DNA from 3 places in the Kocuria sp. CPCC 205261 genome. Region 3 is predicted to be linked to each of the others. Evidence: riboswitches for the same ligand, from Rfam matches in the RefSeq annotation. Region 3 holds a riboswitch; each other region holds the start of a gene.

Region 1 (7,859 bases), on a different contig from region 3:
CACGGCTCCGATTCGCCCGAGTCCGCCGAGCGGGAGATCGGCATCTGGTTCAGCTGAGCTGAACGCGGGATCCATGACCGACTACGACCCGCGGATCGTCGACCTGTACGACGGGGACAACCCCGACGGGCCGGACCATGACGACTACCGCTCCCTCGCCGAGCGGATGCATGCCCGTGCGGTGCTCGACGTGGGGTGTGGGACGGGTGGCGTCAGTCCGAGCCCACCGCGCGGGACACGCAGCACGGGCTGTTGCGGCAATGGTGCGAGGTGGGGGAACTCGAACGGAGCCGGGTCCTGCTGCGTTTGCACAATCACTTCGAGTCATCGGATGAGCTCGTGGTGGAGGAGTCGGACCTGGCCTTTCGTGACCGCGGCATCCTGACCGATCAGTGACGGCGCGCCGGGTTCGAGGTCGACGCGGTTCGGGGCGACTGGCAGCGGACGCCATTCGACGGCACGCACCCCATCATGGTGTTCGAGGCGCACGCCGTCTGAGCGCGGCGTCGGTGAACGGCTCAGGCGAAGATCGCGGTCGAGAAGCGCACCGCGATGATCCCGAAGACGATCACGAGCACCCCGATGCCCAGGAGCCACGCCCACGCGGCGGAACCGGCGGCGGTGCCACGCGAGGAACCGATCAGGCCGGCGCGGCGCATCCGCGCCGTCGTATGCGCGAGCAACAGGGTCTGGGCGCACCACACGATCATGCAGTACAGGCACAGGGCGTTGATGTGGAAAGTGGTCTGCCACCACAGCCACAGGGTGAACACCGAGCCGGCGGCGATCCCCAGCCACAGCAACCACCAGAACCAGCTGGCGTAGCGTGCGCCGGCGAGCACGCCCACGGCCACGGCGATCACCACAGCGTACGCCACGATCCCGATGAACGGGTTGGGGAAGCCGAAGAGCTCCGCCTGCGGGGTGCGCATGACCGTGCCGCACGAGAGCCACGCGTTGATGTCGCAGCTCGTGCGGTGTCCCGCGTCCTTGTAGATCGCGAGCCGTTCCGCCACGAGCACGGCCGATGCGGCGAAACCCACGATCGAGAAGATCACCGCGAGCACGGCCCACGCGCGGTCCGAACGGGTGGCGTGCGCCGGAGTCGTCTCGGGTGTCCGGTCGGTCAGGGGGGTGGTCGCGGAAGTTGGGCTCACGCGCCCGATCGTAGACCATGCGCATGACGACCCACCGGGCGCGGGCCGCCCGTGGCGGCGGGTGACGCCGGCACACACCCCGTACACGCGCTGTGGTCCGGCCGGTGGAATGTGGTCCGGACCACCCGGAATGTGCCCCGGCCCGGGGTGACTGTGAGATACTGCCAATGGTCGGGCCTCAGCCGCACGTGAGGAACCGGCCCGGCAGGAACACCGATCTCCCTCGGTACGGACCCGCGCTCTCACAGGATCGAGCGCGTCCGGAGCGGGGCAAGTTCGCGGTCCCCACGGACCCAGCGACTCGGGCATCCGCCGGCTCGCGGACAGTGCGCGTGACACACGCCGCGCCCGCGAGTACGACTTTGACTTCCGGCGGCCGCGTGGCAAACACCGGCTCGACCGACCGAGCACACCTTGGGCCCGGGTGCGGGCGGTGTCCCGAGCAGGAGCACAACTTCACATGGAACCTGAGAAGGACAACGCGGAACAGTCACCCCTCGAGACTGCCGCCACCACCCCCGTCGAGGACAGCACCACCACCGATCCCGCCGTCACGCCTGATGCACCGGCCGACGACGCCGCCGTTCCCCATTCCGAGCCCGACGCCGCCGTGCCCGCCGAGACCGCTACCGGGCAACCCGCGACGACCGACGCGCCCGCCGAGGATCCGGGGACGTCCGATTCCGCGGCCACCGCTTCCGACGATGCTGGCGTTGCGGACACGCCCGCGCGCGAGATCCCAGTGGCCGAGATCCCCGAGGCCGAGCAGCCCGCGGAGAGTATCGAGGACGAGATCGCGCTCGATGTCGAGGACGCAGCCGGTGACGCCGCTGAGCGCGCCCGCGAGACGGATGAGCAGGCCGCTCTGCGCGCCGACGGGCCCGAGCAGACGACGCAGGCCGGCGAAGGAACCGGCTCGGCCGAGGCGAGCGACGAGCAGACCGACACCTCGGAACAGACGGACGCGCAGACTGTACAGGCCGAGGAGTCCGCGAACGACCAGCCCAGCACCCAGGAGAACTTCGGGGCCTTCGGTCCCGGCGCCTCCCTCATGTTCCATGCCCCGGACCCGGACGAGATCCGCCGTGCCGCCGAGGAGCAGGCTGCCCGACTGCGCGAGGCCGCCAAGGAACGCGACGCCCAGCGCGAGGCCGAGCGGGCCGCACGCAAGGACGTGAACAGCGAGGACGACGTGGACAGCGAGGACGACAAGTCCGGCGAGGTCACGAGCAAGCGGCGTCGCCGGCGGCGTCGCGGTGACGAGGACATGGAACTCGTGGACGAGTCCGACGGCTCGGTGACCCGGGTCCGCGCCCCGCGCGGTGCCGGTGAGGGCACGGGCAGCGACGAGGTGACCGGGGTCAAGGGCTCCACGCGGCTCGAGGCCAAGCGTCAGCGTCGTCGTGAGTCCCGGCAGTTCGGCCGCCGCCGCCACGTGATCACCGAGGCCGAGTTCCTGGCCCGGCGCGAATCCGTGGAGCGCAAGATGCTCGTGCGGCAGAAGGACGACCGGATCCAGATCGGTGTGCTCGAGGACGGGATCCTTGCCGAGCACTTCGTCTCGCACACCCAGCAGGACTCGCTGATCGGCAACGTGTACGTGGGCAAGGTGCAGAACGTGCTGCCGTCCATGGAGGCCGCCTTCGTGGACATCGGCCGCGGCCGCAACGCCGTGCTCTACGCCGGTGAGGTGGACTGGGACGCCGCCGAGCTGGGCAGCAAGCCCCGCAAGATCGAGAACGCCCTGAAGTCCGGGGACACCGTGCTCGTGCAGGTCACCAAGGACCCCGTGGGGCACAAAGGTGCTCGGCTCACGAGCCAGGTGTCCCTGCCCGGTCGCTACCTCGTCTACGTCCCGGGCGGTTCCATGACGGGGATCTCCCGCAAGCTCCCGGACGTGGAGCGCCAGCGGCTGAAGAAGATCCTCAAGGACCGGTTGCCGGAGGGCGCGGGCGTGATCGTGCGCACTGCGGCGGAGGGTGCCTCCGAGACCGAGCTGACCAACGACATCAACCGGCTGCGCTCGCAGTGGGAGCAGATCCAGGACAAGGCCAAGTCCACCAAGACGCTGGCCCCGGAGATGCTGTACGCGGAACCGGACCTGACCATCAAGACCGTGCGGGACGTCTTCAACGAGGATTTCACCGCCATGGTGGTCCAGGGCGAGCAGGCGTGGGACAACATCGAGGCTTACGTGACCTACGTGGCGCCCGACCTGCTGGACCGCCTCGAGCGCTGGACCGGCGATGACGACCTCTTCGAGCACATGCGCGTGGAGGAGCAGATCCAGAAGGCCCTCGAGCGCAAGGTCTTCCTGCCCTCCGGCGGATCGCTCGTGATCGACCGCACCGAGGCCATGACCGTGGTGGACGTCAACACCGGCAAGTTCACGGGCTCCGGGGGCAACCTCGAGGAGACCGTGACCAAGAACAACCTCGAAGCCGCCGAGGAGATCGTGCGGCAACTGCGGTTGCGGGATATCGGCGGGATCATCGTGGTGGACTTCATCGACATGGTTCTGGAGTCCAACCGCGATCTCGTACTGCGCCGGCTCGTGGAGTGCCTGGGCCGGGACCGCACGAAGCACCAGGTGGCCGAGGTGACCTCCCTGGGTCTCGTGCAGATGACGCGCAAGCGCATGGGTACGGGGTTGCTCGAGGTCTTCTCCGAGCCGTGCGAGGAATGCGCGGGCCGCGGCGTCGTGGTCCACGACCACCCCTTGAAGGGCCGCTCCGGCGCGGCTCCCTCCGACCAGCGCGGCACTCGACACGAGCGTAAGCGTTCGCGCAACAAGCAGCACAACGGTGCGCAGGACAAGCCCAGGAACGGCAACCAGCACCACGGTTCGGACGAGCCGGACCAGGCGCGCGTGGAGGCCACCCGCACGGCGTTGGCGAACATCGCCGCGGCCTCCTCCCACGACGAGTCCGACGACGCCGCACGGAATGCTTCCCAGGGCACCGCACCGCAGTCCGGGGGCGGGCAGGCCGAGGACACCGGTTCCCAGGAGCAGCAGACCTCCCGCGGTCAGCAGGGCGGGGAGCACGCGTCCGAGAACTCCCACGGGGAGTCCGAGGGCGGGCGCCGTCGCCGCAAGCGCCGCGGCAAGCGCAGCCGCGGTCGCGGTCAGCAGGGCGAGGACAACGCCGTGCAGAACGACGGTTCCGGCCGGGACGGTTCCGGGAACGACTCGCGCGGGGATTCCCGGTCCGAGGACCGTTCCGGTGGGGACTCGTCCGCGAGCCTCACGATTCACGGCGAGGTCATCGAACTGCCCCACGGGCAGTCTGAGCAGCGGGGGAGCGAGGGCACCCAGGAGGCCCTGTCCCTGGATTCGCTGAGCGCCGCGTTCACGGATGCGGGCGAGGACGAAACCTCGACCGAGGGTGCCGTTCAGGATGCGGACGCCGCGTCCCAGCCGCGGGAGGCGGTGTCGAAGCGGTCGGCCGCCGGACACGCGCCGTCGAACTCCGGGACTGCGCAATCCAGTGCAGGGCAGACGAGTGCCGCGCAGCAGCAGACTTCCGGGGCAGCGTCGTCCGCTGGCGGGAACCGGCCGGCGGAGGCGCCGGCGGCTCCGGCCCGACGGCGTCGTGGGTCGCGGCGTGCCGTGGCGCCGGCGGCCGCGCCCGGAACCGCGAGCGTGGAGACCCACGAGTACACGCAGGAACGGCAGGTCAGCCGTTTCACCGCGGAGGCCGGGGCCGTGGCCCCCGCGGCGTCCGGTGACCAGCCCACCATCGTGGGTGTGGGCATCAAGGCTCAGGACATCACGATGACCGGCAAGCAGGACTGAGTGACCGGCGGCTGGATCCGTCGCCACGCGAGCACCGCAGGGGCACCCGGGATTCCGGGTGCCCCTGTGGCATGATCGGGGACACACACACGGGGTGCTGCGCACTGCGGCTGAGAACACACCCGTCGAACCTGATCTAGCTCGTACTAGCGAAGGGATTGTCGTGGACACCACGCCTTCTACCGCCATACCCCGCGTCCTCTCGATTGCCGGAACCGATCCCACGGGCGGGGCGGGTCACGCCGCGGACCTGAAATCCATCGCCGCACTGGGCGGGTACGGGCTGAGTGTGATCACCGCAGTGGTCGCCCAGAACACCCGGGGCGTCGTGAGCGTACACACCCCACCCGTCCAGGTCCTGCGGGACCAGCTGGATGCGGTCGCCGGGGACGTCACCCTGGATGCGATCAAGGTGGGGATGCTCGGCTCCGTGGAGGTCATCGACACGGTCCGGGACTGGCTCATGGTGGGGCGCGCACCCGTGGTCGTGATCGACCCCGTCATGGTCGCCACGGCCGGTGGGCGATTGCTGCGTCCGGACGCCGAACGGGCCCTGCGGGAGCTGCTGCCCCACGCGAATCTGATCACCCCCAACCTCCCGGAACTCGCGGTGCTGGCCGAGCGCCCCGTGGCCGCGACCTGGGACGAGGCGCTCGAGCAGGGACGCGCGGTCGCGGCGGCGTTCCATACCCGGGTCCTCGTGAAGGGTGGCCACTTGGCCGGGGACACGACCCCGGACGCCCTGTTGCTCCCCGGTCAGGACGAACCCGCCGCGTTGTTCGAGGGTCGCAGGGTGCACACGCGTAACACCCACGGCACCGGGTGCTCGCTGTCCTCCGCGGTGGCCACGGTCGTGGCGCGGACCGGGGACTGGCCCGAGGCGATCCGCACGGCCCGCACATGGTTGCGCGGTGCACTGCGCGGCGCGGACGAGTTGCACGTGGGTCACGGCAACGGTCCCGTGCACCACATGCACCACGTCCAGCACCTCGTCACGGATCCGGCGTTCGTGATGACGGCCGCCGCGGAATCCGAGGGCCCCCGGTTCACCGATGAACTGTGGGAGGAGAGCGCCCCGGTGCGTGAACGCATTGCCGCCCTGGCGTTCATCCGGGGCCTCGGGGACGGCACCCTGGACCCGGGCGAGTTCGAGCTGTACCTGGACCAGGACATGCAATATCTGCAGTACTACTCCCGGGCGCTGGCCCTGCTCGCGGCCTCCGCCCCGGACGAGCGTGCGCGCGAACACTTCGCCGCGGCGTCGGCCTCCGTGGTCTCGGTCGAGTCCGCGCTGCATCGCGCCCGGCTCGGGGACCGGGAGCCCATGCCGCCGAGTGACGTCACGAGCAGTTACGCGGACTTCCTGCTGGCGCGCACGGGTCAGGACGGCTTCGCGGTGGGCTCCGCCGCGATCCTGCCGTGCTACTGGCTCTACGCCCACGTGGGTGCGGAGCTCACCCGTCGTGCCCGCGTCGCGGGACCGCAGCACCCGTTCGCCGACTGGCTCAGCACGTACGACGATCCGGACTTCCAGACCGCGACCGAGTCGGTGCGCGAGATCGTGGACCGGGAGGCCGCCCACGCGGACCCGGCCACCCGGGAGCACATGCGCCGCGCGTTCCACCGGGCGTGCGCGCTCGAGCTGGCCTTCTTCGCGCAGACGACCCCGGCGACGTCGCCGGAGGGCGAGCGGCGCGCCGCGGCGCAACTGGCATGACTTCGGGTGATCGGGTAGGCTGGGGTGTCGGTGCCGAGCGCCGGTGTGTGTCATATCCAGTTCACGCACCAGGTTGCGGCACACTCGGGCGAACATCCTGAATCGATGCGATAGCCACGCGGAGAATGCGGTCGGTCATGGATCACCGCGGCGTGATGTCTCGACATTCGCAGTCCTCCAGGAGTACGCCCGACCCACACACGTAGTCCATAGATGTCGAGAGAAGTGAGTTCCCAAGTGGTGTACGCGATTGTCCGCGCAGGCGGCCGCCAGGAGAAGGTTTCCATCGGAGACCTCGTGACCCTTGACCGCGTCGCCGGCGAGGCAGGCAGCACCGTAGAGCTTCCTGCGCTGCTGCTGGTCGATGGGGACAAGGTCACCTCCGACTCCAAGACCCTGGCGAACGTCAAGGTCACCGCCGAGATCGTCGAGGACCTGCGCGGTCCCAAGATCTCGATCATGAAGTACAAGAACAAGACCGGTTACAAGAAGCGTCAGGGCTTCCGCGCCGAACTGACCACCGTCAAGGTCACCGGCATCGACGCCTGAGTATCCGGCTCCCCACATACGTTTCCAACGAAGGTAGGCACACACCATGGCACACAAGAAGGGTGCGAGCTCCACTCGCAACGGCCGTGACTCCAACGCCCAGTACTTGGGTGTGAAGCGCTTCGGCGGCCAGTCCGTTAACGCCGGCGAGATCATCGTCCGCCAGCGCGGCACGCACTTCCACCCGGGCGTGAACGTGGGCCGCGGCAAGGACGACACCTTGTTCGCCCTGGCCGCTGGCGCCGTCGAATTCGGCACCCGCCGCGGTCGCCGCGTGGTCAACATTCAGACCGCCGAGTAATTCTCATTCGGACCCCTGGGTCCACCCGCCGCCACGACCCCGTGGCGGCGACCACTAGAGGGTGGGCGCTTCACGCGCTCACCCTCTAGTCTTTTCAGAAAACCCCGGTCGACCCGCTCGCAGCAGGTGACCCCTACCACCGAGGAGCCGCGTGGCTAGTTTTGTAGATCGAGTGATCGTGCACGCCACGGGCGGTAACGGCGGCCACGGCTGCGTGTCCGTCAAGCGCGAGAAGTTCAAGCCCCTGGGCGGCCCGGACGGCGGCAACGGCGGCGACGGTGGTTCGGTGATCCTGCGTGTGGACGGTCAGTCCACCACGCTGTTGGGTTTCCACCACGC
Region 2 (7,859 bases), on a different contig from region 3:
CACACCCAGGGCGATCTCGGGCTGACCGAACACTGCAGTGTCCGCGGCGAGGATCAGATCGCACATCATCGCGAGCTCGCACCCACCGCCGAGCGCGTAACCGGCCACCGCGGCGATCTTGGGGGTGCGCAGCCGGGCGAAAGCGTCCCACCCCGCGAAGAAGTCCTCGTGGTACATATCGGACGCGGACTTGCCGGACATCTCCTTGATGTCAGCACCGGCCGCGAAGGCCTTCTCCGAACCTGCGAGGATCAGCGCGCCGATCCCCGAGTCACGGTCCAGCTCGGTCGCGGCGGCCACCACGTCCCGCATGGTCTGTTCGTTCAGCGCGTTCAGTGCCTTGGGACGGTTCAGGGTGATGACACCCACGCGTCCCTCGCGGCGGACTTCAATGGTCTCGTAGGAGTTCTCGTTCATGTGATCAGCATCTCATAGGTCCTCCGGGGGGCGGGTCCGAGCGTGGGGGCCCAGCGCCGGCCTCCGTCCTCCGTCCTCCGGGCCACGGGACGGGCCGGCGGTAGGCCCCTGTCCCCGCGGGAACCGGCCACTAGCATGGACGCATGCGTGAATTGCAAGCACAGATCATTGCCGAGCTCGGCGTCTCTCCGCAGATCGATCCGGAGCGGGAGGCCCAACGCCGCGTCGACTTCCTGAGCGACTACCTCAAGGCCACGCACACCGCGGGGTTCGTCCTGGGGATCAGCGGCGGCGTGGACTCCACCCTGGCCGGGCGCCTGGCCCAGCTCGCGGTCGAGAAACTGCGCGAGGACGAGATCAAGGCCGAGTTCGTGGCCATGCGACTGCCTCACGGGATCCAGCACGACGAGGCCGACGCCCAGGCGGCGCTCGAATTCATTCAACCGGACCGGGTCATCACGTACGACGTCGCGCCGGCCGTCCGCGGTTTCGAGTCCGCCTACGGTGCCGCGACCGGTGAGCAGCTCACCGATTTCACCCGTGGTAACACCAAGGCCCGCGTGCGTATGACGGCGCAGTACGCGGTGGGCGGGGACCACAACCTGCTGGTGATCGGCACGGATCACGCGGCGGAATCGGTCACCGGGTTCTTCACCAAGTTCGGCGACGGCGGCGCGGACGTCCTGCCCCTGGGCGGGCTGAACAAACGGCAGAACCGCCAGGTGCTCGCGTACCTGGGAGCCTCCGAGCAACTCGTGGGCAAGGTCCCCACCGCGGACCTCCTGGACGAGAACCCCGGGCGCACGGACGAGGACGAGCTGGGCCTGCGCTACGACGACATCGATGACTTCCTCGAGGGCAAGGACGTCCCCGAGGAGGTGGCCCGCAAGATCGAAAGCACGTTCCTGCGCACCCGCCACAAGCGCACGGTCCCGGTGACCCCGGCGGACGAGTGGTGGCGGGAGGGCTGATCCTCCCCGCCCGCGCGATACCCAAGGGGACGACCCTGGCCTGACTGCGCTGGACAACCGCATTGGCCATGCCCGCCGACGGCCTGCGCCGTGCGCGACCCCGGTCCGGACCCCTGTGCTTAGACTGGGCCCAGTGACACGGGGTGCCGCTGCACGTTCCCACGACCCACCGGGCCGGGGAGCCCTGGAGGCAATGGCTGAGATGACACCCGTCGAACCTGTCCAGTTAGTACTGGCGAAGGGATGTCACGGTGGCACCGCACGGGTGGCGCACCGCGTTCTTCGCCGTGAGCCACAGGAGTGAGCATGCGGATCGACACCACCATCGTCCTGATCACCGGAGGAGCCCGGGGTCTGGGTGAACACCTCAGCCGAGCCTTCGCCCGCGAAGGCGCCCGGGTGGTCGTGAACTACCACGCGAGCGAGGACCGCGCCCGCTCACTGGTGCGCGAACTCGGTGAGGACAAGGTCATTGCCGTTCGGGCGGACGTGACCGATGCCGGGCAGGTGCAGGAGATGGTGGCACTCGCCCAGGACCATTTCGGCGCGCCCATCACGGTGGCCGTGAACAACGCGCTGGTGGACTTCAGCTTCAACGGGGACGCCCGCCCCTCGCTCGAAAACCTCGCCGCCGAGGATCTTTCCCAGCAGTTCACCGGCGCGGTCGTGGGCGGACTCAACGTGATCCAGGCGGTCGTCCCGGGGATGCGCCGGTCCGGACACGGGCGCATCATCAACATCGGCACCAATCTCTTCCAGAACCCCGTGGTCCCCTACCACGACTACACCGCAGCCAAGGCCGCCCTGCTCTCCCTCACACGTACGGCGGCCAAGGACCTGGGGGCCCTGGGCATCACCGTGAACATGATCTCCGGTGGCCTGCTACGCACCACGGACGCGAGTGCCGCTACCCCGGCCGAAGTCTTCGACGCCATTGCCGCCGGTACGCCCCTGGGTCGGGTCACCACCCCGGAGGAGTTCGCGGACACCGCCCTCTTCTTCGCCTCCGACTGGTCCCGCGGCGTCACCGGGCAGAACCTCGTGGTCGACGGTGGACTGGTGATGGACTGACATGGCCGCCCCGCACGACACCGCGCGGACCCCGTCCGCCGCCCCTGCGGCGTCCACCCGTCCCGCCCAGGTGAACCAGCCGCCCGGGACACCCGCCCGGACGCTGCGCCTCAACGCCTTCCTCTACGGGGCCGGCCACCACCAGGCCGCGTGGCGCGCGCCGGGCTCCCCGGTGCACCGCCTCACGGACATCGCCTACTACGAGGAGCTCGCGCGGACTGCCGAACGCGGTCTGTTCGACGCGGTGTTCTTCGCGGACGGGCACAGCGTGGGTGACGTCTCCGGCGGGCCCCGCTGGAGCCTGGAACCCCTGACAGCGCTGTCCGCGATGGCGCGGGCCACCGAGCGCGTCGGCCTGGTTGCACGGTGTCCACCACGTTCTTCACCCCGTTCCACGCGGCCAGGATGCTCGCGTCCTTGGACCACATCTCGGGCGGGCGAGCGGGGTGGAACGTGGTGACCTCCATGTGGGATGCGGAAGCCCGCAACCACGGCTACCGGGCCATGCCGCCCAAGGACGAGCGCTACGAACGCGCCCGCGAGTTCGTGGAGGTGGCCCGCGCCCTGTGGGCCAGCTGGGACGAGGACGCCGTCACCGCGGACCCCGAGGGCCAGTGGGCGGACCCCTCCAAGCTGCACCGCCTGGACCACGAGGGCCGCCACTTCCTGGTGGACGGACCCCTCACGGTCCCGCGCTCCCCGCAGGGGGAACCGGTCCTCTTCCAAGCGGGTGCCTCCGGGCCCGGCAAGGCACTCGCGGCCGACTTTGCAGAGGGGATCTACGCCGTGGCCTACGATCTGCCCGCCGCGCAGGAGTACTACGCGGCGGTGAAGGCCGAAGTGGCCCGCGCCGGGCGTGATCCCGGTTCCGTGATCGTGATGCCCGGTCTGGTCACGTACGTGGGCCGCACGCACGAAGAGGCCCTCGAGAAGCAGGCCCGCGTGGACCGTTTGCTCCCTGTGGAGCAGTCGCTCGCACAGCTCTCCACGTTCGTGGAGCAGGACTGCGCGCAGTGGGACCTAGATGCGCCCGTGCCCACGCTGCCGCCCCTGGAGGAGTTCACCGGTCCGCAGGGCCGCTACAGCACCATCCTGCGGATCATCGAGGCCGAGCGCCCCACGGTCCGCCAGTTGCTCGGCCGCCTCGCCGCCGGCGGGGGTCACTGCACGATGGTGGGCACCCCGGAGTCCATCGCGGATCGCATGCAGGAATGGTTCGACAACGCCGGCGCGGACGGCTTCAACCTCATGCCGCCCGTCCAGCCGGACTCCCTGGACGACTTCGTGGACCTCGTGGTCCCCGAACTCCAGCGCCGCGGCCTGTTCCGCACCGCGTACACCGCCACCACGCTGAGGGGTCACCTCACGCGGGGTTGAGGCCCCGCTGCGCAACCCCGCCACAGGACGACGACGCCGCCCCGCACGGTGGGCGGGGCGGCATCGTCGGTGGCGTCAGCGGCGTCGTCGCCGATCGGAAAGGTCCGGTCAGAGGAACGGGCGCAGCGGTACCAGGATCGTCTCGGCGACCCGTGCCATGGGGTGGCGATCGCGCCATTGGGGCGAGGACAGCTCCTCACAGTGCTCGCTGTCGGCGAGGAAGACCTTCTCCATCTCGGCCGCGAAATCCGGGTCCACGATCTCCACGTTGGTCTCGTAGTTGAACGAGAGGGAGAGCCGGTCGATGTTGGCGGTGCCCACGGTGGACCACTCGCCGTCGATCGTGGCGGTCTTGGCGTGGATCATGCAGGCGGCGTACAGCAAGATGGTGACCCCACCCTCCAACAACTGGCCGTAGAACCCGCGGGACACCCAGTCCGCCAGGATGTGGTTGGAGTCCTTGGGGACCATGATCCGCACATCCACCCCGCGAACGGCCGCGTCCAGGAGGCAGTCCAGGATCTGCTGGTCGGGGATGAAGTAGGGCGTGTTCACCCAGATGTGGTGCTGCGCCCTGTTGATCGCGTTCATGTACATCTCGCGGATGGGGTACACGAGCTGGATGGGCAGGTTCGCGGAGACCCGCACCTCCGGGTCCCAATTCTTGGGCGCCACCCAGTCGATGGCGTGTTCCGGGTCCCGGTCCTCGTTCCACACGCTCGCGATGGAGCTGCGTAACCCCCATACCGCAGGCCCGATCTCCCGGATATGCGTGTCCCGCCACTGCCGGGAATAGAGAGAACCGAAGTTGTAGCCCCCCACGAAACCGATGTTGTCGTCCACCACCAGGATCTTGGAATGGCTGAAGCCCGAGAACCGCAGGGGCCCCTTCCAGAACGGGCGGCGCACCACCGGCATCCGGTACACATGAACCCGGTCCGAGAAGTCGTAAAAGGAGGACGGGATCACGAGGTTCGCGAACCCGTCGTAGATGATGAACACCTCCACGCCCCGATCCGCAGCCCGGTTGAACGCGTCCAGGAAGCGCTGACCCGTCTCGTCGTTCTTCCAGATGAACGTCTCCATGTGAATGGAGTGCTGGGCGTTGTCGATGGCATCGAGCATGTCCTCGTACACCGACTCACCCGACGTGTAGATGGTGATGTCCGAGTCCTGCACGTGCGCATTGAACGTCCCGGGGTGCGGGGCGTCACGCTGCTGACGCCCGTGACGCTTCCACCAGTCGAGCCCGGCGAGCGAGGCGATCACCACGGCCTGCGCCCCCAGCAGGGCACCAGCACCCGCACCGGCCGCTTTCAGGAGGATACGGCGTTCTCTGATCTCGGCTAGCGCCCGCCTTGCGTCCATGACCTCACACTACTGCGGCGTCACATGGCGCGTCCCGGATCATGACCGGACCAGCCCTGGGAATTCACACCGCCCGTCCCGCGGCCAGGGGCACTGAGGTGTTACGCGGCGGGAATCCGCCGAATGGCAATCCACCCCGTCCCATAAGCCCTCGTGGAAGGACGACCTCGTGGGCGACGCCGCCACACAGAACCCGGGCGCCGCCGCATCCGTGGCCCCGGACGTCACCACGAGCGAGGCCAGCCAGGCCGCGAACGAGGCGCAGGACCAGGCCGGCGAAGCCGTGGAGTCCACTGCCCCGCAGGCCTGCGACAACACCTTCGGAACCGATCCGCTCGGTCCCTCGTACGAGAACCCGGTCCGTCGTCCGCCCGCGGTTTCCCAGCGTGGGCCGCGGCTCGCTACGGTGGACCCCATGAGAATCGCCACGTGGAACGTGAACTCCATCCGCGCCCGCGCCGACCGCATCGAGGCGTGGCTCGACCGCTCGGACGTGGATGTCCTGGCCATCCAGGAGACCAAGGCCAAGGACGAGAACTTCCCATGGGAGCTGTTCGAGTTCGCGGGCTACGAAGTGGCGCATTTCGGCGTGAATCAGTGGAACGGCGTCGCCATCGCGTCCCGCGTGGGGCTCAAGGACGTGGAGCGCACGTTCCCCGGTCAGCCCACGTTCGGCAAACCCGGCCAGGAACCCGCCCAGGAGGCGCGCGCGATCGCCGCCACGTGCGACGGCGTGCGGATCTGGTCCCTCTACGTGCCCAACGGTCGCGGCCTGGAGGACCCCCACATGCCGTACAAGCTCGAGTGGCTGCGCGTCCTGGAGGGCCACGCCGAACAGTGGCTGCAGGAGGACCCGCAGGCCCAGATCGCACTTGTGGGTGACTGGAACGTGGCCCCGCGTGACGAGGACGTGTGGGACATCCAGCTCTTCCGCGACGGCGGGTACACCCATGTGAGCGAACCCGAGCGCGCGGCCTTCAACGCGTTCATCGAGGACGCCGGGTTCCAGGACGTGGTCCGCGAGCGCCACCCCGGGCCGGGCGTGTACACGTACTGGGACTACACGCAGCTGCGCTTCCCCAAGAAGGAAGGCATGCGCATCGACTTCCAGCTGTGCTCCCCCGCGCTCGCGGCCCGTGTACAGGACGCGTGGATCGATCGCGAGGAGCGCAAGGGCAAGGGCGCGTCCGACCACGCCCCGGTCGTCATCGAGATCGACTGAGCCATGCCCCTGATCAACGTGGGCAGCGCCTACCGCAGCATCACGGGCCCGCCCATGCGCTTCGCGCTGCGGATCTACGTGCCCCAGCAGGATCTCGACGCCGCCTACGCACCCGGCATCCCCCGCGCCCTGGACCCCTTTACCGCGGGCGTGCACGAACTTTCGGAGCAACTGGCCCGACTGTCCGACACCTCCCAGCCGTTGCTCCCGCCCGCACGCGAGCCGCTGTGGACCATGCCGTTCTCCACCGCACCCGCCGGTTCACGGCGCCTGCCCGGACCCACCGGCGACTTCCCGGTCTTCCACCCCACGCAACGGCTGCGTCGATCCCTTCGCCTGTTCACGGCCGCGGAGAACGACGACAGCGCCCAGTTGCTGCCGCTACTCGTTCCGGAGAAGCAGGTCAGCGACGCTGCGAAGGCCACGTCCCGCGAGACGTTCGACCCCGTGTACACCCGTGAGTCCGCGTACGTGGTCCCGCTCGCGTGGTTCGCGGCCTTCGCCCCAGAGGACCACGTGACCTCCTACCACTCCGGGCACGAGGTGCACCGACTCATCGCCCCCGCGGACACCGCCGCGCGCCGGGTGATCCAGGCCGCCCAGACCGTGGAGGACGCCGCTCAGCAAGCCTCGGGGGGCGCTGACGAGCACGACCTCCCGGACGAGGCGCGCCAGGCTGCGGCGTTCGCGCAGGACCTCACCCGCCTGGGGCGGTGGCTGGGCGCGTTCAGCGCTGCCTCCGTGGTGAGCCTGGACTACGGGTCCATCGCGGATCGGCTCCAACCGGACGAGAGCCCCCGGGACATGGCGGACGCCGTGGAACTGCTGCGCGAAGGGGATCTGGCGGCGGCCACCGCGGCGCTGCGCCGGATCTTCATGCGCTGGGCACCGCTGGCCCACTTGCAGCAGGCGAACTGAGGCGCGGAGGGGCGGCGGGCCGTCGTCCGACGCATCCGCGCCAACCCATCCCTGCGCTTTTACTCAGCTAAAGCAGCTCAGCGTCCGAAAATCTGCTTTAGCTGAGTAAAAGCGGGGGGACGTTCGGCGATGGTGGCGCGGTGGCTGCGAGGCCCCGTGGGAGATGGGTAGCCTGGATCCCGTGACTTCCGACCCCTCAACGCACTCCGACCACCGCACCACGGCTCCCTCCGCCCGGTCCGACCAGACCGCCTCGGTCTCCACTGCCAGCGCCAGCGACACCAGTGCCCGTACCGCGACCGGCACCGAATGGTGGCGCGACGCCGTCATCTACCAGGTGTATCCCCGCTCCTTCAAGGACTCCAACGGGGACGGCATGGGGGACCTGGGCGGGGTCACCCAGAAGCTGCCATACCTCAAGCACCTGGGCGTGGACGCGGTGTGGCTCTCCCCGTTCTACCTCTCCCCGCAGCACGACGCCGGGTACGACGTCGCGGACTACCGCACCGTGGATC
Region 3 (7,859 bases):
AACAAGATCTACCGGATGCTCGGCAACATGGGTGAGAAGCGCAACTTCGAGTACTCGGACCTGCGTCAACCGGCGCTCGAGGCGCCGTTGGCGGGCGCGGGCGAGTGAGCGGTGTCGGCGCCTGGATCCGGTACGGGGGCCCGATCAGCTCCGAGCAGCTCGACTTCGCCGCGCAGCACTACCGGGCGGCGATCCTGCAGCCGTGGGAGACGGCGGCGGCCGCGGACCTCAAACGGCGCCGCCCGGACATGACGGTGCTGTGCTACAAGTGCCTGTCCTCGACCCGCAGTTACGAACCGGGCCCGATCCACAGTTCCGGGGTCTCGTACGCCGAGGCCCCGGACCGGTGGTTCGCGCGGCGCCTGGACGGTGAACGCATCGAGTGGGCCCGCTACGGCGGACACTGGCAGATGACCGTGTGGTCGCCCGAGTACCGCGAGCGCTGGGTGCGCAACGTCGTGGCCGAGCTGCGGGATTCGCCGTTCGACGGCGTGATGGCGGACAACGACGTGTTCGACGACTACTACGGCCTGGACCTGCCCATCCGTCATGCCCGGACGATGGCGGATTTCCGCGACGGCGCGGGCGAATTGGTGCATGCCGCGGGCACGGCTCTGAACGAGGTCGGTAAGATCCTGGTCCCGAACATCGCGGAATCGCGGCGCGAGCCCGGCCGCTGGGCGAGCCACGCGGCCTACGGCGGCGGATTCGAGGAGGTGTGGCTGGGTTTCAGCCCGGTGGACCTGTTCGACCCGGAGACCACCGAGGCGCAGCTGCCCCAGGCGGACGGGCCGGGCATCAGCATCCTGCGGGTGCCCACGGACGGCGACGACGACCACCCCAATGTCGAGTACGGTCTGGCCGCGTTCTGGATCTTCGGGGCGGGCCGCGGCGCGTACGCGGCCACGGCGCACGACGACTACAGCCGCACCCAGCACACCGCGCAGCTCGATTGGGATCTCGGCGCGCCGGTGCAGGACCCCGTGCGCCGCGGTCACACGTGGTGGCGCGAGTTCACGCACGGCTGGGCCGCGGTGAACTTCAACGCCGACCGCCGACGACGCCGCCGCGTCCGGGTGCCGCGCGGCATGGTCGACGTCCGGGGTCGGGCGGCGGGGTCCCACCTGGTGCTGCAGCCCCGCCGCGGGGTGGTGCTGCGGCGGGGGTGAGCCCACCGGGGGTGCGGGGCATCGCGTGCCGGACGCCCGTCCGGCACGCGTGTGCGCCGGACATGTTGTCTCTGGCCGCGCCGTGTGAGGCCCGGGCGCGAGGTGACACCCCGTCGGCGCATCGTGATGGAATCACCCCATGAGCCCAATACCTCGTCCGCGCCCGTTCACCCAGGTCGACGTCTTCTCCCGGGAGCCCTATCTGGGCAACCCGGTGGCGGTCATCCTGGATGGCACCGATCTCACCGACGACGCCATGGCCCGCTTCGCGCGCTGGACCAACCTGTCCGAGACCACGTTCGTGCTCCCACCCACGGACCCGGACGCCGACTACCGGCTGCGCATCTGGACCCCGGACCGTGAACTGCCGTTCGCCGGTCACCCCACCCTGGGCTCGGCCCACGCATGGCTCACCGCGGGCAACACCGCGCGTGCCAAGGACGTCATCGTCCAGGAATGCGCCGCGGGCCTCGTGCGGATCCGCCCCTCCGACGACGGCGCACTGACCTTCGAGGCCCCACCCACCGACCGCACGGGAGACCTGGGCCCGGAATTGCTCGGGGGCGTAACCGCGGCCCTGGGCCTGCGGGACGAGCAGGTCGTCGCCCATCAGTGGGTCGACAACGGCCCCGGCTGGGCTGCGCTGCTTCTGGCCGGCGCCGAGGACGTCCTGGCGATCGAGCCCGACCTTCCCGCTCTCCACGGCGCCAAGATCGGCGTGGTGGGTCCCCACCCGCAGAGCAGCCCGCACCAGTTCGAGGTCCGCGCCTTCGTGGGTGGGACCGGCGGGTACGAGGACCCCGTCACGGGAAGCCTCAACGCGAGCCTGGCCCAGTGGCTCATCCGTACGGACCGGGCGCCCGCGAACTACATCGCCCGACAGGGCACCCGCATGGGACGCAGCGGCCTCGTGACCGTGACGTCGGACGGGGACCACGTGTTCGTGGGCGGACACTGCACCGCGTGCATCGACGGGACGGTGCTGCTGTGAACCCCCCGGGCACCGAGCAGGGCGCGTCCCTGCACCTGGTCTTCGACGGCAACTGCGGGTTCTGCACGCGCTGCGTGGGATGGGCCCGGACACTGGACCGCCATGACCGGATCGCCCTGCACGCCTACCAGGTCCCCGGCGTACTGGAGCGGTTCGGACTGACGAATGCGGAGGGCAACGCGTCGGTGTGGGCCGTCCTATCCCGTTCCGGTGAGCGATCCTCGGGGGCGCACGCGGTGGCCGTGACCCTGGACACCGCCCTGGGCATCCGGGTGTTCGAGCCGTTCTACCGGTTACCGCCCGTGCGGTGGGTCCAGGACCGCGTGTACCGGTGGGTGGCCGATCACCGGGGGAAGTTCCCCGGTGTCACCCCGTGGTGCCAGCAGCACCCCGGGCAGTGCGGGACCCCGTAACGGTTCCGCTCCGCGTACCGAGCGAGCCGTGCCACCCGCGCGACGGCAAGACACTGCGGCGCCATGACTCCATGACTCCGCCCCGACGCGCACCACCCCACCGAACACGTCGCCACCCGAGCGGTGCCATCCCACCGCGGCGCCGCCGCTCCACCGCGTTCAAAGATCGAGTCTCACCCGGGCAGCGTGTCCCGCAGCGCCCGCGCCGCCGCGGTGACGTCCTGCGCATCGGTCACGGCCCGCACGACCACGATGCGCGAGGCACCCGTGTCGAGCACGGACGGCAACCGCGCGGTGTCGACCCCGCCGATCGCGAAGAAGGGCTTGTCCCCCGCGTGCTGAGCGGCGTAGCGCGGCAGCTCGAGCCCCACGGCCGCGCGACCCGGCTTGGTGGGGGTCTCCCACACGGGCCCGGTGCAGAAGTAGTCGAGCCCGGCGTCGGCCACGGCGGCGTCCACCTGGGCCGGGGAGTGACAGGACCGCCCGATCACCACGTCGTCCCCCAGGACCCGCCGAGCCTGCGCGGTGGTGAGATCGCCCTGGCCCACGTGGAACACGTCCGCGCCGGTGAGCAGCGCGACGTCCGCGCGGTCGTTGACGGCGAAGAGTGCGCCGTGCTCACGGGCGACGTCGGCGAGCACCTCGATGGCCTCAATCTCCGCGGCAGCCTCGAGGGATTTGTCCCGCAACTGGATGATGTCCACCCCGCCCTCGTACGCGGCGTGCAGAAATTCGCGCAGGTCACCGCGCTCGTGGCGCGCCGTGACGCACACGTACAGTCGCGCGTTCTCAAGGGCGGCGCGGCGCCCGGTACCCGTCTGGCTCGTGTGTCCCATGCGGCCATCGTGGCACGAACCGCGCGCCCGCGGACACCTCGCCCGATCAGCCCGCCGCGAAGTCCCCCTGCGTTCCACAGCTAGGGGTGATTAGACTGGCAGGGCCGTTCGTCGCCGTTCGACGAACTCCACGGGAGTCCGCACACGTTGGCAACAACCACCGCAGCGGGCTGAGAGGGCGTGAGCCGCCGACCGGATCACCTGATGCGGATCATGCCGCCGGAGGGAGGAACAATGCCCGAGCACCTCGGTGACCACGTGGTCGTGGCCGGAGCTGGTCTCGTGGGCCTGGCCACGGCCTTCGAACTACGACGCCGCGGGGCCGCCGTGACCGTCGTCGATCCCCGCCCGGCGTGGGGCGCCACCCGCGCGGCCGCGGGCATGCTCGCACCGATCGCCGAGACCCAGTACGGCCAGGAGCGCCTCTACCCCCTCATGCGCGCCTCCGCCGCGGAGTACCCGGATTTCGTGGAGCGCGTCACCGCGGCCACGGGCCTGCCCACGGGTTACCGCACCGAGGAGACGCTCGTGGTGGCCGCCGACGCCGCGGACGCCCGGTCCCTCTCCGACCTCGCCTCCCACCAGATCGCCTCCGGGATGGACGTGCAGGAGATCTCCACGCGCGAGGCCCGGCACCTGGAACCGGCCCTCGCACCGCGGTTGAGCGGCGCGGTGCGCATCGTCTCCGACCGCCAGGTGGACCCCCGGATGCTCGCGGCCGCCCTGGTGGAGACCCTGAACTGCCCGCACCTGACCACCATCGGGGACGTCCCCGACGCCGGACCGGCGCAGTGGCTGACCTCCCGCGTGGACACCGTGCTGACGTCCCGCAGGGAACCCCGGCAGGCCACGGGCGTGCAGGTGGACTCCGGTGAGGTGATCCCCGCGGACGCCGTGGTCGTGGCCACCGGGCTGACCGCCAACACCATGGGCGGGCTGCCCGAGGGACTCGACCTCCGATTGCGCCCGGTGTTCGGGGACATCCTGCGGTTGCGGGTTCCCGAGACCGCCCTGGCCCCCGGGGAATCGCATTTGCTCACGCGCACGGTGCGCGCCCAGGTCCTGGGTCGGCCCGTGTACATGGTCCCCCGCGAGGACCGCACCCTGGTGCTGGGCGCCACGAGCCGTGAGGACGGGCGCGAATCCGTGCTCGCCGGTGGCGTGCACCAACTGCTGCGGGACGCGCGCACCGTGGTCCCCGCGATCGACGACTGCGACGTCCTGGAGATGATGGCCCGCGCCCGCCCGGGAACCTCCGACGACCTGCCGTACGTGGGGAAGACCTCGGTGGCCGGGCTCGTGATCAGCACGGGTCACTTCCGTCACGGCATTCTGCTGACCCCCGTGGCGTCCCGGCTCGCGGCGGAGCTCGTGACCGGCGTCCTGGACCCGCTCGCGGACCACGAGTCCGACGCCGCGTTCCTCGCCGACACCGACCCGGCCCGGCACTCGAACCCCGCCCCCGAGGCCCCGTTCACCACACCCGAGAGCTATCCCCAGATGCATGGAGGACTCGAATGATCGCGCCCGAGCCCACAGACAATTCCTCCACGGCCGTCGTGAACGGCTCCCCCGTGACGGTGACCCCGGGGTTGACGGTCGCGAGCGCCGTCGTCGACCTCACGGGCCGCGAGATCACACCCGAGGGCACCGCCGCGGACGGTCATCCCCTGGGGATCGCCGTGGCGGTGGACGACGCCGTAATCCCCCGCTCCCTGTGGGCCACGACCCCCGTGGAAGCGGGTCAATCCGTCGAGATCGTCACCGCGGTGCAGGGAGGCTGAACATGACCACGCACGGAACCCCCCTGACCGTGGCCGGGGTGGAGCTCTCGTCCCGGCTGATCATGGGTACCGGGGGCCTCACCGATTTCGCAATGCTCGAACGGGCCCTGCTGGCCTCCGGGACGGAACTGACCACGGTGGCCCTGCGCCGCTTCGCGCCCGGCCCCGCCTCGCCAGCGGGCGCGCAAGCATCCGGCACGGCGAACCGGGCGAGCGGTCGCGCGGGAGGTGGCGCAGCGGCGTCGTCGACCGGGACACCGCAGGACAGCCTGTACGGGCTGCTGCGCCGCAACGACATCCGGGTGCTGCCCAACACCGCGGGGTGCTACACCGCGCGGGACGCCCTGCTGACCGCTGAACTGGGGCGCGAGGCGCTGGAGACGGACTGGGTCAAGCTCGAAATCATCGCGGACGAGGACACCCTGCTCCCGGACGGTGTGGAGCTGCTGGACGCGACCGAGAAACTCGCTCGGCGCGGTTTCAAGGTCTTCGCGTACACGTCCGACGACCCCGTGCTCGCGCTGCGACTCGAGGACGCCGGGGCCGTGGCCGTGATGCCCCTCGGTGCTCCCATCGGCACGGGTCTGGGGATCCTCAACCCGCACAACATCGAACTCATCGCGTCCCGCGCGTCCGTGCCCGTGGTGCTGGATGCCGGGATCGGCACGGCGTCCGAGGCGGCCCTGGCCATGGAACTCGGGTGCGACGCCGTCCTGCTCGCGTCCGCCGTGACCCGCGCGCAGGATCCCGTGGCCATGGCGAGTGCCATGAAGCACGCCGTGCTCGCGGGGCACCTGGCCCGCGGCGCGGGGCGGATCGCGCGGCGCACGCACGCCGTGGCGTCCTCGCCCATGGCGGGGCGCATCGACACCGCCGACGCGCCCCGCGGGGACTGGCCCGCGCCTTCATCCACCACCCCACAGCTGGAATCGCAGGTTTCATGAGCACCCCACTACCACCCCTCGTGGCCCCCGCCTCCGATCTGAGTCGCGAGGAACTCGAACGCTATTCACGCCACCTCACGTTGCCGCAACTGGGCGAGGAGGGGCAGCGTCGGCTCAAGAACGCACGCGTCCTGGTGATCGGCGCGGGCGGGCTCGGCGCTCCCGCGCTGCAGTACCTCGCGGCCGCCGGGGTGGGGACCATCGGCGTGGTCGACGACGACGTCGTATCCGTGTCCAACCTGCAACGCCAGGTGGTCCATGGGATGGCCGACATCGGCCGGCCCAAGGTCGATTCCGCCGCGGATGCCGTGGCCCGGCTCAACCCCCTGGTCACCGTGCACCGCCATCCCGAGCGGCTGAGCACCGACAACGCCCTGGAGATCTTCTCCGGCTACGACCTGATCATGGACGGCGCGGACAACTTCGGCACACGCTTCCTGGTCTCGGACGCCGCCGAACTCACCGGCATCCCCGTGGTGTGGGGCTCCATCCTGCGTTTCGACGGCCAGGTCTCCGTGTTCTGGTCCGGTCACGGCCCCGTGTACCGCGACCTGTTCCCGGAAGCGCCCGCGCCGGGCCAGGTCCCCTCGTGCGCCGAGGGCGGTGTGCTGGGCATGCTCCCGGCCACGATCGGCTCGGTCATGGTCACCGAGGCGCTCAAACTCATCACGGGCATCGGCCGTCCCCTGCTCGGCAGGGTCCTCATCCACGACGCCCTGGCCCAGACGTGGCGCGAGCTCACGGTCCTGCCGGACCCGCACCGCCCGCCCGTCACGGATCTCTCACGGGTGGCGCTCGCGTGCGGTCTGCCCTCCGACGACGACGCCGCTCCCGCCCCCCACGAGACCGTCACCGCCCCGGAGCTGGCCGAGCTACTGACCGCCCGGTCCCTCGGGGAGACGTCCTTCACGCTCGTGGACGTGCGCGAGGACTGGGAGCGCAAACTCGTGGCCATCCCCGGATCCGTGCACGTGCCGCTGCAGGACGTCCTGGACCGGGGTGTCACGGCTCTTCCGGATGAGGCGGAGGGCACCGTGATCCTGCACTGCAAGGCCGGTGCCCGTTCCGCCCAGGCCCTCGCGGCACTGCGCAGGGACTACGCCCTGCGGGAGGACACCGTGAAGCACCTGGACGGCGGGGTGCTCGCGTGGATCGACCGGGTGGACCCGGCGCTGCCGCGCTACTGACCCGTTCGATCACAGCTCCTCCTCAAGGAGCGGTTTCCGCGTGTGTGTCACCATGAGGTCCAGCGGTTCGTGGTGAATAGCCGTCGGACTGACTGATCGCTTGTAGCGCGCGGCAGCTCCTCGTGAGCGATCACTGCTGGTGAGCAACGTGTGAACGCGAAGGTCCCCGTCACCGCGGTAACGCGGGCGACGGGGACCTTTCTCGCAAGTATGCGGGACAGGACCGCGCGGCCTCAACCCAGCAGGATCACGTCCAGCGTGCGCGGACCGTGGACACCCTCCACGCGTTCGAGCTCGATGTCCGAGGTGGCCGAGGGCCCCGAGATCATGGTGGTGGGCGCAGTGGGCTCCACACGGGCCATGGCCTCCGGGATGAGCTCCACCACGGACTCCAGCGGCACGATGCAGATGTGGTGGTCCGGCACCAGGGTGATGGCGCGCCGACCCTCGTCCGGGCGCCCGGACAGGAAGATGGTGCCCGTCTGCGCGCACGAGACCGTGGAGGAGGTCACCACGGCATCCACCTGGTTGAGGT

Evidence for each region. A riboswitch is a leader RNA that binds a small molecule or an ion and turns the genes downstream of it on or off. The one in region 3 is predicted to bind thiamine pyrophosphate.
Region 1: linked by a shared signal. The riboswitch ahead of RF646_RS05155 (bifunctional hydroxymethylpyrimidine kinase/phosphomethylpyrimidine kinase) and the one ahead of thiO (glycine oxidase ThiO) in region 3 are both predicted to bind thiamine pyrophosphate.
Region 2: linked by a shared signal. The riboswitch ahead of RF646_RS11030 (3-oxoacyl-ACP reductase) and the one ahead of thiO (glycine oxidase ThiO) in region 3 are both predicted to bind thiamine pyrophosphate.

Annotation. Positions count from the first base shown of each region.
Region 1 covers NZ_JAVKPU010000003.1:171,164-179,022, reverse strand. Annotated here, with positions in the region: gene ndk (nucleoside-diphosphate kinase) at 1-57, shown strand, start outside; gene RF646_RS05170 (hypothetical protein) at 196-396, shown strand; gene RF646_RS05165 (vitamin K epoxide reductase family protein) at 519-1,157, opposite strand; gene RF646_RS05160 (Rne/Rng family ribonuclease) at 1,618-4,953, shown strand; TPP riboswitch at 5,034-5,129, shown strand; gene RF646_RS05155 (bifunctional hydroxymethylpyrimidine kinase/phosphomethylpyrimidine kinase) at 5,117-6,670, shown strand; gene rplU (50S ribosomal protein L21) at 6,908-7,219, shown strand; gene rpmA (50S ribosomal protein L27) at 7,266-7,520, shown strand; gene obgE (GTPase ObgE) at 7,672-7,859, shown strand, end outside.
Region 2 covers NZ_JAVKPU010000011.1:42,134-49,992, reverse strand. Annotated here, with positions in the region: gene RF646_RS11040 (enoyl-CoA hydratase) at 1-417, opposite strand, end outside; gene nadE (ammonia-dependent NAD(+) synthetase) at 561-1,388, shown strand; TPP riboswitch at 1,518-1,649, shown strand; gene RF646_RS11030 (3-oxoacyl-ACP reductase) at 1,695-2,459, shown strand; partial or broken gene RF646_RS11025 (LLM class flavin-dependent oxidoreductase) at 2,530-3,836, shown strand; gene RF646_RS11020 (phosphatidylserine/phosphatidylglycerophosphate/cardiolipin synthase family protein) at 3,945-5,204, opposite strand; gene RF646_RS11015 (exodeoxyribonuclease III) at 5,620-6,426, shown strand; gene RF646_RS11010 (hypothetical protein) at 6,430-7,344, shown strand; gene RF646_RS11005 (glycoside hydrolase family 13 protein) at 7,682-7,859, shown strand, end outside.
Region 3 covers NZ_JAVKPU010000001.1:500,445-508,303, forward strand. Annotated here, with positions in the region: gene pelF (GT4 family glycosyltransferase PelF) at 1-108, shown strand, start outside; gene RF646_RS02315 (putative glycoside hydrolase) at 105-1,169, shown strand; gene RF646_RS02320 (PhzF family phenazine biosynthesis protein) at 1,309-2,160, shown strand; gene RF646_RS02325 (thiol-disulfide oxidoreductase DCC family protein) at 2,157-2,573, shown strand; gene thiE (thiamine phosphate synthase) at 2,747-3,409, opposite strand; TPP riboswitch at 3,530-3,654, shown strand; gene thiO (glycine oxidase ThiO) at 3,644-4,930, shown strand; gene thiS (sulfur carrier protein ThiS) at 4,927-5,193, shown strand; gene RF646_RS02345 (thiazole synthase) at 5,196-6,137, shown strand; gene moeB (molybdopterin-synthase adenylyltransferase MoeB) at 6,134-7,324, shown strand; gene RF646_RS02355 (lactate utilization protein C) at 7,558-7,859, opposite strand, start outside.